Regions from separate parts of the Chryseobacterium proteolyticum genome, predicted to be linked through region 1. Evidence: riboswitches for the same ligand, from Rfam matches in the RefSeq annotation. Region 1 holds a riboswitch; each other region holds the start of a gene.
The links. A riboswitch is a leader RNA that binds a small molecule or an ion and turns the genes downstream of it on or off. The one in region 1 is predicted to bind cobalamin.

Region 1 (4,363 bases):
AATTCATGCTCTGCATACAGATTAAGAGAGATTTCCATTGCCTTCACCCAGGAATCAGGTGCTTTTTTACCATGCAACAGGTGAAGAAAATGGCCCCCAATAGTATCATCATCAGTTTCTACATCAATCTCTTTTCCGTTATGCGTATAATGATACCAATACAAAAGTCCGGAACTGAATGATGCCAGTAATTTGTCTGCAATATCCCTTGCTCCCGCCACATTATGATCGTCTTTTTCAGGCTGAATACTTCCAATTGCTGAAACCATGGAGCGCATTACATCCATCGGATGGGCAGCTGCAGGAATACTTTTCAGGATATTTCTTACAGAATGTGGTAATCCTCTCAGTGATTTCAATTTGGCTTTATAGTTTTTTAGCTGGGCTCCTGTTGGTAGCTGTCCGTAAATAAGAAGATAGGCTACCTCCTCAAATTCTGCTTTTTCTGCGAGGTCCAAAATGTCATAACCTCTGTAATGGAGATCATTTCCACTTTTTCCTACACTGCAAAGTGCAGTATTACCTGCGGCAACCCCGGAAAGCGCTACACTTTTCTTAGGCTTAAATGTTGGTTCGTTATTCATTGACATTCTTGTTCTGTTTAAATAGGTTATCTAATTTTTGTTCGTAATCATGGTATCCAATGCTTTTGTAAAGCTCTTCCCGGGTCTGCATGGTATCAATTACATGAGCCTGGGTTCCATCTTTCCGGATATGCTCGTAAACATTCAGTGCTGCCTTATTTGCCGCCCGGAAAGCAGAAAGGGGATATAAAATCAAACCGACTCCCGCATCTTTCAGTTCATCAGCAGTATACATTTTAATCATTCCGAATTCTGTAATATTGGCCAGTACAGGAATACCTGTAGCGTCTACAAACTTTTGATAATAGCTTAAATCAGGAACAGCCTCCGCAAAGATGAAATCTGCTCCGGCTTCTTTATAGGCAACAGCCCTTTCCAATGTTTTTTCAAGCCCTTCATTGGCAAAAGCATCAGTACGTGCCCCGATCACAAAATTTTCATCCGTCCGAGCATCAACAGCAGCCTTCAAACGGTCTACCATTTCCTCTTTGCTTACCACTTCTTTACCTGGACGGTGCCCACAACGTTTCGCTCCCACCTGGTCTTCAATATGCAAAGCACCTGCTCCGGCTTTAATTAATGATTTTACAGTTCTTGCTACGTTGAATGCCGAAGGACCAAACCCCGTATCTACATCCACCAATAGAGGTAAATCACATACATTGGTTATTCGTTGAATATCGATCAGAACATCCTCAAGGGTCGTAATTCCCAGATCCGGAATTCCCAACGATCCTGCAGCAACTCCTCCTCCGGAAAGATAAATAGCATTGAATCCTGCCTGTTGCGCCAGCAATGCATGATTGGCATTGATAGCCCCGACAATCTGAAGAGGGTTTTCTTTTTGCATCGTCTCCCGGAAACGTAATCCGGCAGACTCTAGACTTACATTTTTACTCATCTTTAATATTATTGTTCGTTTTGATGTATTTTAACTCACATTCTTCCAACAATTTAAAGAAAGATTATTCTTTAAATGATTAAAATAATTAAACGACCTATAAACCTTAATGAATGGTTGAACAGCCTCATTACATTTTCATGTAATAACAATCCGGTCAAAGATTGCTGCCATCAGCCTGTAATGCTTATAAATCAATATAAAAGGTGCTGATAAAACTTCACAATACTTTGTAAAAGAGAAAATTATGGAAAGGGACTAATACGAGCAAGCTGTAGAAATGATACAGCCCTGAAAAGCAAAACCTGTAAACCATTTCTTAAAAATGATAATGTACACAAAAAGATATCGGGCACTGTTATCACATCGTATCATACCTGACTATAAGCTTCAGATCGCGAAAGCATCGTCAATTCGAAATAGGCAGGTCTCCTGACTTGTAACAATTTTTATCGTCCTTCCCATTCAAAAAAAGAACAGTGAACCCTGATTGATAAAAACCTTTTGAGTGTTACTTACAGTTGCGCGACAGTTCGTGATTCACACACGATTCCCTTTTAATTCACAGCTAAGTGTAACCAATTCCGGTTGATAAAGAAGTATAAATGAACTCCTTGGTGGTAAATATAGGTATTTTATTGAAACACGAAAATAATTATTTACGAACAACAGTTAGGAATTCGTAATTCTTTGAAAATAGGCATTATAAATATATTTTCAATTTTCAAAATCATAATCAAAATGATCTTGATTATGTAAAAGCCACTTGCAAAAAAAATCCGACAAACACGATTATTGAGAAAAGCATATGCTCTCAATATGAAAATATGATTCTGAATTAACAGATAAAAGCCGGAAAAACACTCACAATATCTGTTTCAAATTCTCACCTATATTTTGCAAAGCCAACAGGCTATGGGATGTGATACGTTCTGCAAAAATAATCCTGAAATGGTACCTGAACTGATCGGTAAGACTAAAAATTTCTCCTGGAGTAAATAATATTCTTTGCTGTTCGCAATAAGCGTAAAATTTCTCCATATCCACTCCTTCAGGCAAACTTCCCCAAATGCTGTATCCACCCTGAGGATCTTCAAAATAAGACCCATCCGGAAAATGGCTTTTTAATACCTCTAGCACATCTTTAGCCTGCTTATATAGCTGTTTACGAAATGAACGCAAATGTTTATCATAGCTATGGTCTTCAAGCAGTTTAATGACCATTTCCTGATATACCGGAGCAACAGATCTTCCTAAGGCAAACCTGGTTCTCTCTGCTTCCGCATGGAATTTTCCCGAATGCATCCATCCCAGGCGAATACCGGGAGCCAATGTTTTAGAAAAAGAAGAAAAAGTTATTACCCAGCCACCGGTATCAAAACTCCCAATCCCCGAAGGTCTCTCATTGCCAAAATAAAGGTCTCCGTAAATATCATTTTCGATAATCGGAAACTCATATTCTTCCGCAATGGAAAGCAGTTCTTTTTTTACAATATCCGACATCAGAATTCCGGTAGGATTGTGAAAATTAGGTGTAACTACAAGAGATCTGATATTATGATCCGCGCATATCTTTTTTAAATATCCCGTATCAAAACCATCTCTATCCCGGACAGGAATTTCTATGGCTTTAAGTTTCAGATTGGCAATTACTTCCAAAACAGAAAAAACGCACGGACTTTCAACAGCAATGAGATCACCGGCATTTGTCACAGATGCCAGGGCAATGTAAAGTGCCTGCAATGCTCCATCTGTAATGATTAATTTTTCAGGATGCAATGTGTATCCATATTGAGAAGCACGTTTAGCGATAAGATCTCTTAGTTCTAATGACCCGTTAGCAGGATAGTAGCGAAGAAGTGAAGTCCCTTTTTCGCGGATCACTTCCTGCATTTTTTTTTAAAATGAGCTTTTGCGGAATCAAAAGATCCGTAGGTGCTGCCGAATTAAATGAGGTATATTCGGAGGGCTTATTTCTTGATGAAATCAGAGCAACGTTTTTATTGAAAACTTCATTTTTTGAGACTGGGTAAAGTGGTAAGATTTCACTGTTTATTTGTGGAATATCAGCTGCTACAAAATAACCGGAACGGGGAATATTTTTCACCCATCCTTTCATCACCAGATGATCATAACCACTTTGAACCGAACTTGTACTCAGATGATAATTTTCTTTAATCTCTCTCACAGACGGTAGACGGGTGCCGGGCTTTAACATTCCAGTCTTTATTTTATCTTCAATAGCAGTGGTAAAAATCTCATATCTGTACGTCTTCATGGCGTTTCATCTTTTTCATAGCAAATGTACAAATGTGTTTGCACAAATGATTAAAAACCAACTGTACTGATTCAATTGTACTCAACTGTACTCATACAACAGTTTAATAATCCATTAGCTTTGGGTAAAAAAAGAATCATAATGGAAATTATATCCAAATTTACCGTAGGATCAGACCAGGGAATCGATCACCTTTTTGCTGTCATGAGACCTTATATCAGAAATACCTATTCTGGAAAAGTTTCATCGGAAAAAAATTGAAGAATACCTTGCCGAAAATGTAGAATACAGGAAAATGATCAATATCCTGAATGACTTATCCACCCAGCTCATTATGGTATTTGCAGATCATGAACCCGTCGGTTATTGCCTTTTTAAAAGCGGATCATTATATCCGGAAGCAACCGAAGGGGAGAGAATGACGGAAATAATTGATTTTTCTATCCTTCCTGAATATGATCAGCCTGAAATAAGACAATCATTATGGAACAAAAGCAGATCAGCTATTACTTTTACAGATCGTATCTGGATCAGCATAACTGAAGATGATCCCATGCTCTCATTCTTCAATTCGGTTGGATTTGAATTTATAAAAACGAC
Region 2 (4,363 bases), on a different contig from region 1:
TTTATTGTTTTAGGATCTTTTTGCTCCGGTCAGCAGCATTTTGAAATTAAAGATGGATCCTTATTGTATAATGCGGAGATCACTGTTCAGGATTGTGATGCTGATAAATGTAGTGGAAATGGTACAATTGTACTGAAAGATAAAAGGACCTCCCGGACTTTGCAGGAGTTCACGTCTGATGATCTTTATTTTTACCTTGGTAAGGATCAACAACCTAGTGTTAATGTTATTCAGCTTTATGATGAACAGAGCCCGCTGATATTTAAAGATTTTAATTTTGACGGTTTTGAAGACATTGCTATCCGAAATGGTAATGAAAGCAGTTATGGTGGTCCTTCCTATGACGTATATGTCTATAATACGACAAGAAAGCAATTCGTGATCAGTGAGGAATTAACTGATCTTGCCCGCGAAAATCTGGGAATGTTTCAGACAGATCCAAAAAGGAAAAGACTCATAACATTTTCTAAATCCGGTTGTTGCTGGCATTTAACCACAGAATACAGGGTGCTGCCCGGAAAAGGGCTTGATAAGGTCTTTGAACTGGAAGAAGATGCCATGAATGGTGAATCTGTAAAAGTAACCCGACGTGAAAAGATTAAAAATAAATGGATCATAAAAACAAAGAGATATCCAATCAAAGAATATTATAAAGAATAGGAAACATGAAAATACAAAAGGAAATTGATTTTATTCTTGCTGTAGATGCATTAAAAAATGTACAGAGAAGGAATTATAATGCGGATGATTCAAGAAGAGAAAATACTGCTGAACACTCATGGCAGATCATTATTTTAGCACAGGTACTTTTCCCCTATGCTAAAAACAGGGCTGATATCGATCTGTTAAGGGTGATACGGATGCTTTCTATCCACGATCTGGTAGAAATAGAAGCTGGAGATACATTTTTATTTGATGAAAAAGCCATGGTGGGCAAATTTGAAAGAGAAAAATTGTCTGCCCAGAAAATTTTCGGGATTCTTGATGAACCTTTGCGTTCGGAATTCTTTAATTTGTGGCTGGAATTTGAAGAAGAACAGACCCCTGATGCTATTTTTGCCTGTGCAATAGACAGGATCATGCCGTTTATTCTGAATTCGCATACTTCAGGAAAAAGCTGGACAGAAGCTAAGGTAACAGAAAGCCAGATCAGGAATATGCTGGAAAATGCGATCAGCCGGGCTTCTGATGAAATGGGAGAAGCATTCCAGTTTTTACTAAGTAAAAGTTTAGAAACAGAAAAAGTTTTAAGATAAATAAAAACGCAAGCCTTCGGCTTGCGTTTTTTTCTGATTATAGTATCTGTACAGGCTTTTTAAATTCGTCTATAGCTACGAAAGTGAAATCTCCTACAATAGCTCTTTCTCTTTCATACGAATACATCTGTTCTGTATAAATTTCTACGTTTACCTTCATACTGGTAGTCCCGACATGGGAAACTGTTCCTATTAATTCTACAATAGTTCCTGCAGGAATAGGCTTTTTAAAATCAATTTTGTCGCTGCTTACAGTTACCACTCGTTTTCTTGCAAAGCGGGTAGCGGTAATAAATGCCACTTCATCCATCAATTGCATCGCTGTACCACCAAAAAGGGTATCGTAATGATTGGTTGTGTTGGGGAAAACCGCTTTAAAGATTCTGGTTTCAGATGCTTGAATTCTTTCTTCTGTAGTCATATTTCATTATTAAATTAAAGCGGGATGAAATTATTGAAATAAACAGAATAATCCAGGAATTAGTATATTCCTGAAAACATCCATCAGATCAATAAACTTCAGGCCGCGAAAGTTTCTTGTTCAAAGAAAAGGCAGGTCTCCTGACTTGTAACATCTTTAATCCCTTCCCATGCATGGCACAGTGGATCCTACATAAAGACTTTTGTTACTTACAGTTGCGCGACAGCTCGTGATTTTCACACGATTCCCTTTTAATCTGCGTTAGGCAGAACCCATTCCTGTGATGAATAAGTGGTAAGACTTTTTCAAGTGCAAAAATAAGGATAATACAGAGAAGTAAGGTGAATTATTCCGGATTTTTAAAAATAATCTGATGAGCCACCCGGCCCTGTCTGATTGTCCAGAGTGTGGTATACCTGTTTTCACCCGATCCGTTCACCATATAAAGGAAAATATTATCATTATCAATAGCAGCTACACTGATGTTATTGAAATCCATAGTAGGCTGGAACATATTTTTGATGGCTTCTCTCACAAAGACAGAGCCACGCCCCACCTGCTGTACCCGGATCGATTTGATTTCGGTCATCCCTTCCGGAAGTTCTTTGCTTATTCCCCAGGGTTTAACTTTATCAATGGTTAATATCGTTCCATCCGTATCTTTTTCCTGTTTACGGTAGCTGGCATTAGAAGGATAAATATCGATGATTACTTTACTCCTTTGAGCGGTAGGTATTTTGGGATTATTATTATCTGTGAAAATGAGTGATCTTCCGTTTTTGGATTTGGAAGGTGTATATTGAGGCAACTGATCAATAAAGGCTACACGGTCTTTATTCACCATACCTTCCTTATCAAGATTTTCATATCTCACAAAAGGCTTTTCAGTATCCTGCTTATCGGGATATTTGATCCATAGCCATTCTGTTTCTCCGGGAGCCGGTTTTACATAAAGAAAAACATCCCCTTTACGCATTCTGATTTTGTCTACAATTTTTCTGTAATTATCCTTTGCCACCCGTACATTGGCATAGCCTTCTTCTGCTTTTACAACTCCAAAAGGAATTTTTTGCTGCCCTTTTAGGAAGGCTAATGAAAATAAACTGAAGGCAGATAAATAGAATGCTTTGTTTACGGAAATCATCATGAAAAATTTTTGATACTTCAAATATATAAATTAAAAGCATTTCGGAACATAATTATAGCTTCTTAAATCTTCTTTATTTGCTAAAGGAAGTTTTTACAAAAGAAATTTATTCTATTAGGTTGGAGGGGGATAGAAATTTGGTAAGGCGAAATTTTTTGGGAAGAAGGAAGAGTAAAGAGTAAAGAATAAGAGAGTGCTAAAAGCACTCTCCTTTATTATTAAATTAATTTTTAAATTCTTTCAAGTTCATCGGCATCAATGGTCGTTTTAAAGGTTCCATAATTGACAATCACTTTATTTCTTGAAATTTTTTCAATCGTGCCGACACTGGTACTTCCTGTAATACGCACCCGTTGTCCCACTTTCATCCAGATCTCACGATCGGTTTTGCGTTTTTCTTCTATTTTTTCGTTGGTTTCTGCGATTTTTTCAATAACTTCTTCTTTTTTCAGCTGCTGGGTGATCTTTCTTTTTACAATCTGAAGACGTTTGGTTTCATCTTTATCAGCACCTATTTTTCTGAATTTTTCCTGTTCTAAAATCTTCACGAAATCTTTTACCACATCCTTCCTGGATTTTCCCTTAACGTAGCTTTCGATAAAAGATTCGATTTTGTTCCCGAACTGAAGCTTCCGATGTTCTTCTTCATACAGCTTTTGAAAATTGAATAATTTTTGCTGAAGTTGTTCATTCAGCTTTTGAAGGTTATCCCGTTTATCTTCTACCGATTCCTTTCTTTCAGCCAGATCTGTTTTAAGCTTTTCAACTTCAAACTTTTCCTGCTGTAGCTTAACAATGGTTTTATCAAGGTTTACAATATCGTGTTCTACCTTTTTCTTTGCAGAATGGATAATGAATCTGGGAATTTTATTCTTTTCGGCAACTTCAAAAGTAAAGGAACTTCCTGCCTGGCCTACCTCCAGTTTGTACATCGGTTCCAGAGTTTCTTCATTGAATAGCATCGCCGCATTTTCAGCATTAGGGAGTTGTTCTATCACCAGTTTGATATTGGTATAGTGTGTGGTGATAATCGCGAAACTTTTTTTGTCGTAGAAAAATTCAAGGAAACTTTCTGCCAGGGCACCTCCCAGTTCCGGATCGGAACCTGTTCCAAACTCATCAATTAACAGGAGCGTATTGGCGTCTGATTCCCTGATGATTCCGGACATTTTCTTTAATCTCGAAGAATATGTCGAAAGATGGTTTTCTATAGACTGATTGTCTCCAATATCCGTCATGATTTTGTCAAAGAAAAACATTTCGGATTTCGGGTGAGTGGGAACAAGGATTCCACTTTGGATCATCAGCTGTAGTAATCCTACCGTTTTTAAGGTTATTGATTTTCCCCCTGCATTGGGACCGGAGATACAGATGATCCTGTTATGTTCCGTCAGACTCAATGTTTGTGGGTGGATCGTTTTGTTCTCTGCTTTATTCCTTAGCCATAACAATGGATGAAAAGCTTCTCTTAATCTCAGGGTTTTATGGCGGTTGATTTTAGGCAGTACTCCATGGATTAATTCTGCAAATTTGGCTTTT
Region 3 (4,363 bases), on a different contig from region 1:
AAAGATTCTGCAGAGGAAAGATATAATGAGCTTATAAAGCAATCCCCCGAGATTTTCCGCCGGGTTCCTCAGTATTATATTGCATCTTATCTTGGTATCACTTCTGTATCATTAAGCAGGATCAGAGGAAAAAAAAATCTAATAAGAGATGTACTCTATATAGTAACTCCATGGTTATTCTTCACTTCTGCCATTACAAAAGTACTGTGTGTGCTTCCTATCGAGTCGACGGAACCTAATTTATTAAATACAAAATCCTGGTAGTGTTTCATATCGCGTACCTGAACTTTGAGAAGGAAATCAAAATCGCCCGAAATATTATAGCATTCCGCAACTTCGTCTATCAGTGTAATTTCCTGTACAAAATCATTTCCCACAGACCTGTCGTGGATCTTTAATTTAACCTGACAGAAAACTGTAAAACCACGATTCAGTTTCTCAGCTTCCAGGACAGCCGCATAATGTTTGATATAACCCTCCTGCTCCAACCTTTTAACACGCTCAAAAACAGGAGATGGAGAAAGATTAATTTCCTTTGCCAATTCTTTAACGGTCAATTTTGCATTTTTTTGAAGGATCCTTAACAATTGAAGGTCTTTATCGTCTAGTCTTTCCACAGGATAATATTCTTTTTTCGATTTATATTTTCAAATTTACAGAATAAATAACTTACAAATTCAATTCAAACAAAACAATATCCTTAATTTTTACATTTAAGCCAATTAAACATCTTAAATTAATACCTTTACACCCTATTTTGTTCTTTAACATACTTCATCAAACGGAAAAGGTTTTACTTAAGGTAGATTAATAGGGAATCGTGTGAAAATCACGAGCTGTCGCGCAACTGTAAGTAACACAACAGAGGTTTTTGTCCCTGAATATCCACTGCCACAAGCGGGAAGGATGACAAAAACTGTTACAAGTCAGGAGACCTGCCTGTCCCGAATTGACAATGCTTTCGCGGTCTGAAGCTTTTGGTCATACAGATGATACTTTTGAACGTATTGGATTGGGTTTTAACTCAGAATTTATTTGAGTTTAAACGTAATGTTTTTTATGAAAATTAATTTCAGGTTACCTAACAATCTACTCTTCACTGGGAAAATTACGTCTATATTGTATCTTCTCTATTGCTAAAAACTATTTCCCGATTGCGTTATGAAGCATTATAAGAACTTTTAAAACCAAAATTTAATTAAAAGTTTAAAGAAAATGCAAACACACATCCTTGGCTATCCGCGAATCGGTAGCAACAGAGAACTTAAAAAAGCCTGCGAACTATATTGGGCAGGTAAAACATCGTTACAGGAACTTTTAGAGGCAGGAAAAAAGATCAGAAAGCAAAACTGGGAACTACAACAAGAAGCCGGAATTGATCTGATTCCATCCAATGACTTTTCTTTTTATGATCAGGTATTGGACATGACATTGTCTGTTGGAGCTATTCCTTCCCGTTATCAGGATATTACACCAAATGAGCTAGATCTTTACTTTGCTATGGCCAGAGGTTATCAGAAAGAAGGGCACGATATTACAGCCATGGAAATGACAAAATGGTTTGATACCAATTATCATTATATCGTTCCAGAATTCCAAAAAGATCAGCAATTCAAATTATTCTCCCATAAAATCGTTAATGAGTTTATTGAAGCGAAGGAAGCAGGAATTCATACAAAGCCTGTTATCCTTGGATTGGTAACCTATTTATTATTAGGAAAAGAAAAAGAAGAAGGTTTTGATAAATTGGATTTAGCACAAAATCTGCTTCCGGTTTACGTTGAGATCTTAAAAGAGCTTGAAAACAACGGAGCAGAATGGATTCAGCTGGATGAGCCGTTTTTAGCACTAGACCTTGATCAGAAAGCAAAAGAAGTTTACCAGAACATTTATGCTGAAATTGCCAAACAGTTTCCGAACCTTAAATTTATTGTGACCACCTATTTTGATGGGTTAAAAGATAACCTTTCATTGGCCACTACTCTACCTGTTGATGCACTACACATTGATCTGGTAAGAGCCCCGGAACAATTGGATGAGGTCATCAATGCAATTCCTGAAACATTAATCCTCTCATTAGGAGTCGTAGACGGAAGAAATATCTGGAAAAACGATTTCAATCAGTCTCTGGTTTTCATCAAAAAAGCTATTGCAGCATTAGGTTCTGAAAGAGTTTTCATTGCACCGTCATGTTCATTACTTCATTCTCCTTTCGATCTTGACCTGGAGAAAAATGAAAATATACTATCTCCGGAGATCAAACAATGGATGGCTTTCGCCAGGCAAAAAGTTTATGAAATTGTTACCTTAAAAAAAATTAGCTTCAGAAAACCCGGATTACAATACTTTACAGGAATTAGCTGAAAATAAAAAAGCTATTGAAAACCGAAAAGTTTCAACACTAATTCACAATCAGGATGTGAAAAACCGTGTTACCGTAACTACAGAAAGTGACGCACAGAGAAACAGTCCTTTTAATGTGAGAAAAGAAGCACAGCAGAACGCATTGGAGCTTCCTTTATTTCCAACAACAACAATTGGGTCCTTTCCTCAAACCAAAGAAGTAAGAAGCTGGAGAGCTCAATTCAAGAAAGGAGATCTTACCGCCCAGAAATATGATCAGCTGCTTAAAGAAGAAACACAGAGAACCATCCAATGGCAAGAGGAAATCGGAATTGATGTATTGGTACATGGAGAATTTGAACGCAACGATATGGTCGAGTATTTTGGGGAACAGCTCGCAGGATTTGCATTTACTCAAAACGGATGGGTTCAAAGCTACGGAAGCCGCTGTGTAAAACCACCGGTTATTTATGGAGACGTTCACAGGCCTCAGCCAATGACGGTTTACTGGTCGCAATATGCCCAGTCATTAACTCAAAAATGGGTAAAAGGAATGTTGACCGGCCCTGTAACCATTCTTCAATGGTCATTTGTACGTGATGATCAGCCTCGTTCTACCACCTGTAAGCAGATTGCTTTGGCAATCCGTGATGAAGTAAACGATCTTGAAAAAGCAGGAATCAGAATTATCCAGATCGATGAACCAGCTATCAGAGAAGGTCTTCCTTTGCGTGAGGCAGAATGGCAAAATTACCTTCAATGGGCTGTAGAAGCTTTCAGAATCTCCGCAAGCGGTGTCGAGGATGCTACACAGATCCACACGCATATGTGTTATTCCGAGTTTAATGACATTATCCACAATATCGCTGATATGGATGCCGATGTTATCACGATAGAATGCTCAAGAAGCCAAATGGAGTTATTGAATGCTTTCGCAGACTTTAAATATCCAAACGAGATCGGCCCCGGAGTGTATGACATTCACTCTCCAAGAGTTCCATCAAAAGAGGAAATGGTTGCATTGCTGAAAAAAGCACAAGCCGTAATCCCGGCAGAACAGCTTTGGGTAAATCCGGATTGCGGATTGAAAACCCGTCATTGGGAGGAAACAGAAAAAGCATTGATCGCTATGGTAGCAGCTTCGAAAGAAGTGGCTGCAGCTTATTCGACTGAGAAAGTTTAGTTAGAAGCTGATTATTATTTTTTTTATGTTGCAAGGCAGAAGTGTAAGCTTCTGTTTTTTTTGTTTATTTTAAAGGTAATAAATAAAATTTGGAATAAATTTTTAAAAAGTTTAGATTAGACTTAAAAAATTAATGATTGAACATTTTAATGAAATATGTGAATTTCGCCAAAAAAATCCTATAGTAAAGGGAAAAGTCATTAAAACTGACGACCCAATTTTAGTGAATGTTAAAAATTCTCTTAAAAACCTTAAAAAAGAATTAGAAAGTAAATATAAAATTTTTAATGGTATCAATCTTTCCATAGAGGTTTCCAAAGGAGCAGCTAACTTCCCACATGTAACACATATCTGTATTTTACCCCCTAATCAAAAAGTATCAAATGGTATTTATGTAGCAATATGTTTTGATAAAGCAGGTAAAGGAGCTGTTGTAGGATGTTTAGAATCTAAAACAAATCCAAAAGGATTAAATGTAAAGCTTAGAAAAAAAAGGAAAAATAGCCCCTAAAATTGATGTTGACGGAGGCGGACAAAATACCAAATATAACAATGTTTTCGAAAACCCTAAAGAGTTTTATTATAAACTAGAAAATAATTATGAGTTAGAAGACCATATAAGTAGATCACTAAGTATTTGCCTTTATAATTTATCGTTAATAGAAGATTCTAGCTATTTACAGGCTAATGATTATTTAATGTCATCTATTAATCAAAAAGAAATTGAGCACTTTAATTTCAAAACTATAAAAGATGACAGAAAAAAAAATTGCTGTTTATATTCATTTAAGAAGGGGACAAAAAAATTTCAGAAATAAACTTATTGAAACATATAAT
Region 4 (4,363 bases), on a different contig from region 1:
TAATATTCTTCCTGTTTTAAGGTTATCATAGTCTGAATATACTCCCGGATTCTGAAGATATAGCGTATTATCCTTATTGTACAGATTCATTCCGATTAATCCACAGATTACACCTACAATCCCGTTACAGCAACAGCTTCCGAGGATAGCGACGATTCCTAGTACTAGTACGGTTGTCGCGTTTGGTAATTTTTGATTCATAGTTAGTTATTTTAATAATTTAATGTAATGTTAAAGGATGTTTATAAAAATAAGAAACCACCATGATAATTGAATTAATAATGGCTAAAAAAACCAGTACATTACCATAGCTTCTTTTTTTATCAATAAAGTTCACTCCTACCATAAGCAAAAAAAGAAGTAAGGTGTAGACCGCAGGAAACATATGAAAAGCCTCTGAAAATTTTCCCTCAAAGACTAAAACAATTGCCCTTTGGGTACCACAACCAAAACATTCAATTCCTAAGAATTTTTTGCTTGGACAAGGTAGCATAAAATCTTCAATCTTCATTTCCTGAACTTTTATTTTGGTTTCTAAAATTAAGAAGAAATTTTAGCTCTTAGATATTGATGTGGGAAAAAACAGTTTTCATTCATTTCAAAGGATCCCTGAACTGCAATATATGGATTTCTAAGAATTTCCCTGGCTACAAAAATAAGATCGGCATCACCCTTCTGTAAAATATCCTCAGCCTGCTCTATTTTTGTGATCAAACCTACTGCTCCCGTCTTCACTTCAGCTTTATTTTTTACCTGTGATGATAAGGGGACCTGATAACCGTCAAAGACAGCAATCTTTGCTCCATGAATATTCCCACCACTTGAAACGTCCACTAAATCCACCTTATGCTGCTTCAGTATTTTTGCAAGCTCTACACTGCTTTCGATATCCCATCCATTTTCAGCATATTCTGTTCCTGAGATTCTCACAAACAATGCAGTATTATCATTCAGTTCCTCGTTTACCGCATCTACTATTTCTATTAAAAATCGTATTCTGTTTTCGAAGCTGCCTCCATATTCATCTGTTCGTATATTCGAAAGCGGAGATAAAAACTGATGAACTAAATATCCATGCGCTCCGTGGATCTCTATAATGTCAAATCCTGCTTTCACAGCTCTTCTTGCTGCTTCTTTAAAATTCTGAACCTGAGTTTTGATTTCTTCCAGCGTCAGAGCGTGTGGAATTCTTTCTGTAGGATGATAAGGAATCGGGCTAGGTGCCAGAGTTTCCCACCCCTCTTCCACTGGAATTTGAATATTATTCCAGGTAGAGCCTTTTCTTCCGGCATGTGCCAGCTGGATTCCGATTTTACTCTCAGAATTGGAGTGGACAAAGTTGACAATCTGCTGAAGTTTTTCAGCTTGTTCGTCATTCCATATTCCCATACATTTATTAGTGATCCTTCCCCGGGGTTCAACACCCGTTGCTTCAATCATTATCAGTCCGGTACCACCTTGTGATCTGCTTCCGTAATGTACGAAATGAAAGTCATTAGCCATTCCGTTTTCACTTGAATACATACACATAGGTGACATAACCCATCGGTTAGAGAGTTTAATATTTCTGAATTGTATCGGAGTATATAACATTGTCTATTAATTTTTGAATTTTACTAATGGAGAGGAAATAATCCCGGGTTGCCCACGTGATTAAAAAGAACTAATTTTACCTCCCCTTTTTAGGCTCCAATAAATATATGAAAAAAGATATACAGATCGGCTACGAATATTTTAAAAATAGCTCTGAACTGAACGATATAGAAAAAAAAACTTTTCGAAAGAGCAAAACAAGCCCGCGAAAATGCTTATGCCCCTTATTCCCAATTTTTGGTCGGGTGCTCCGTATTACTTGAAAACGGAGAAATATTTTCCGGTAACAATCAGGAAAATGCAGCTTTTCCATCCGGACTTTGTGCTGAAAGAACAGCTCTATTCTGGATAGGTGCAAATTTTCCTGAGGAAAAGATCAAAAAGATTTTTATCGTAGGAGGCCCTAAAGAATCTTCTGAAAAAACACCACCGATTCCCCCGTGTGGCGCCTGCAGACAAAGTCTTATTGAATACGAAACAAAACAAAAAGAAAATATTGATCTTTATTTTTCCAGTATGAATGATGAAATCGTTAAGGTAAATTCGATTAAAGATCTATTGCCATTTTACTTTGACTCGACGTTCTTGTAATCGTGAAACTCTCAATTCTGAGGTTCTGGGAATCGTTATTTTTTCTGCAGACCATTGTTTTGATTACAAATTAACAGATACGACTGAGATTTCTTTTTAAAAACTTATCTTTGCAAAAATTTTGGTTTTCAAGCTATTGAAATAATAGGGAATTGGGTGAAAATCCCAGACTGTCCCCGCAACTGTAGATCGCAATTAAAATTTCTATAAGAAACCACTGTGAAAACGGGAAGGTATAGAAATGCGAAAGTCAGGAGACCTGCCAAAATGATAATATCAAAAATATATTGCTTTCGGTGGAAAAGTAAAATAGTATGAAAAAAACCTTAGTACTGCTTTTATCGTCATCTGCTTATTTTCTTTGTCTGGGACAAGAGAAAGCAATCGATACCGTTTATATTTTTGACAACCAGATGAACAAGGTAAAACTTTTTCATAAGGTTACTCCCATTACTCCTCAGGATGCTGAAAAGAATTCCACGAATCTTTCAGAACTTTTACGTTTCCAATCCAGTATTTATATCAAGGAAAACGGACGAGGTGCAGTTTCTTCGCCTTCGTTCAGAGGAACCTCTGCTCCACAGACAGCCTTTGTTTGGAATGGAATCAATATCAATTCGATATTTCTTGGTCAGGGAGACATTAATAATATTCCTCTTTTCGGATATGATGAGATCGGAGTGAAAGCCGGTGGCGGAAGTGTAATATACGGAAGTGGTGCAATCGGCGGAAGTATACATCTCAATAATAATCTGGATTTCAATAAAGGTTTTAAAGCCTCCCTGTATTCTGAGGGTGGATCATTTGGTACTTTTAATAATTTCGGAACGGCCTCCTACAGCAATGAAAAGCTGAGTTTTAAAGTCTCAGGAAATCATTCGATCAGTCAGAATGATTATAAAGTGGAAGAAAAAAACTATATTAATAGAAACGGCAAATACTTTAACAGTACGTTTAATGTTGGAATCTCCTATAAAATTGCGAGACATCAGACGATCTCATGGCAAAGTCAGTTTTTTGACTCGACACAGAATTATCCGATTTTTGTAGAGAATGGCAACCGTACAAAATACGAGACACAAAGCACCAGAAGCTTACTTTCCTGGGATATTACTAAAAGTAAATTTTCAAATAGCTTAAAAGCTGCTTACACAGAAGAAAATTTCCAATATTTTGGCAATTACAATGCTCCGAAGACCAGTGGTTCAACAGGGAAAAATTATATCTTTAAAAATGATTTTAATTATTTCATCGTACCTGAACTTAATGTCAACATCATCACCGAATTCCAGGTAAACAAAGGTGAGGGGTATCAGCCTGATCTCCAAGGTGTAAAAACTGAAGGAATTGGTAATGTAAGTAGAAATGTAGGCTCTTTAGCGGGGTTAATACGATATTTTCCGACGAAAGATCTGCGTTTTGAAGCTGGTGTTAAAAAGGATTTTGTAGAGAATATAAGTTCGCCATTGCTTTACTCATTCTCGGGAAAATGGAGTCCGGTACAATGGTATAATCTTGGAGTAAATGTATCCAGAAATTTCAGATTTCCAACATTCAATGATCTGTATTGGAATCCCGGAGGAAATCCAAACCTAAAACCGGAAAGGTCTTACCAGATGGATATGGACCATGAGTTTAAATGGGGTAATATTAAACTTGCATTAAGTCCGTATTATCTTTATATATCGGATAATATAGTGTGGTTGCCGACAGCTCACGGATATTGGTCCCCAGTTAATATCAATAAAGTGAAGTCTTATGGTTTAGAATCACAGATTACTTTTGATAAACAGCTTAAAGAACACCATTTTAGATTTAATATAGGATATACACTTGCAAAATCCATCAATCAGGAAACTAAAAAGCAAATGATGTATGTCCCTCTCCATAAGGTTTTTGGAAATTTTGATTATCAGTATTCTTTCCTAAAACTTTATGTTCAGGGAGTTTTTAATGGTCTTACATACACTACAACAGATGAAAAAAGAGAAGATGCGATAGATTCTTATTTCGTCATGAACACGGGTGTATCAGCAACGATCTTAAAAAAAATATGTCTTAGGTTTTAAAATCAATAATTTAACCAATACTGTTTATGAAACGGTGTCTTATTATCCGATGCCAAAACGTAATTACAGTATTTCCGCAACGATAAATTTTTAATAAAAAATAACATGAA

Region 2: linked by a shared signal. The riboswitch ahead of ACJ5H0_RS07400 (acyl-CoA thioesterase) and the one ahead of prpB (methylisocitrate lyase) in region 1 are both predicted to bind cobalamin.
Region 3: linked by a shared signal. The riboswitch ahead of metE (5-methyltetrahydropteroyltriglutamate--homocysteine S-methyltransferase) and the one ahead of prpB (methylisocitrate lyase) in region 1 are both predicted to bind cobalamin.
Region 4: linked by a shared signal. The riboswitch ahead of ACJ5H0_RS07940 (TonB-dependent receptor plug domain-containing protein) and the one ahead of prpB (methylisocitrate lyase) in region 1 are both predicted to bind cobalamin.

What each region holds. Positions count from the first base shown of each region.
Region 1 covers NZ_JBJLWK010000004.1:146,883-151,245, reverse strand. Annotated here, with positions in the region: gene prpC (bifunctional 2-methylcitrate synthase/citrate synthase) at 1-584, opposite strand, end outside; gene prpB (methylisocitrate lyase) at 577-1,485, opposite strand; cobalamin riboswitch at 1,891-2,083, opposite strand; gene ACJ5H0_RS16455 (aminotransferase-like domain-containing protein) at 2,350-3,378, opposite strand; gene ACJ5H0_RS16450 (GntR family transcriptional regulator) at 3,323-3,763, opposite strand; gene ACJ5H0_RS16445 (hypothetical protein) at 4,059-4,363, shown strand, end outside.
Region 2 covers NZ_JBJLWK010000002.1:325,292-329,654, reverse strand. Annotated here, with positions in the region: gene ACJ5H0_RS07410 (XAC2610-related protein) at 1-660, shown strand, start outside; gene ACJ5H0_RS07405 (HD domain-containing protein) at 666-1,256, shown strand; gene ACJ5H0_RS07400 (acyl-CoA thioesterase) at 1,294-1,677, opposite strand; cobalamin riboswitch at 1,791-1,968, opposite strand; gene ACJ5H0_RS07395 (hypothetical protein) at 2,024-2,824, opposite strand; partial or broken gene ACJ5H0_RS07390 (endonuclease MutS2) at 3,055-4,363, opposite strand, start outside.
Region 3 covers NZ_JBJLWK010000001.1:966,254-970,616, forward strand. Annotated here, with positions in the region: gene ACJ5H0_RS04495 (Crp/Fnr family transcriptional regulator) at 1-264, shown strand, start outside; gene ACJ5H0_RS04500 (Lrp/AsnC family transcriptional regulator) at 156-617, opposite strand; cobalamin riboswitch at 772-957, shown strand; partial or broken gene metE (5-methyltetrahydropteroyltriglutamate--homocysteine S-methyltransferase) at 1,216-3,526, shown strand; gene ACJ5H0_RS04510 (hypothetical protein) at 3,660-4,037, shown strand; gene ACJ5H0_RS04515 (HNH endonuclease) at 4,350-4,363, shown strand, end outside.
Region 4 covers NZ_JBJLWK010000002.1:445,615-449,977, forward strand. Annotated here, with positions in the region: gene ACJ5H0_RS07920 (CCC motif membrane protein) at 1-201, opposite strand, end outside; gene ACJ5H0_RS07925 (DUF2752 domain-containing protein) at 221-511, opposite strand; gene namA (NADPH dehydrogenase NamA) at 541-1,593, opposite strand; partial or broken gene ACJ5H0_RS07935 (cytidine deaminase) at 1,701-2,184, shown strand; cobalamin riboswitch at 2,290-2,465, shown strand; gene ACJ5H0_RS07940 (TonB-dependent receptor plug domain-containing protein) at 2,499-4,253, shown strand; gene ACJ5H0_RS07945 (YncE family protein) at 4,359-4,363, shown strand, end outside.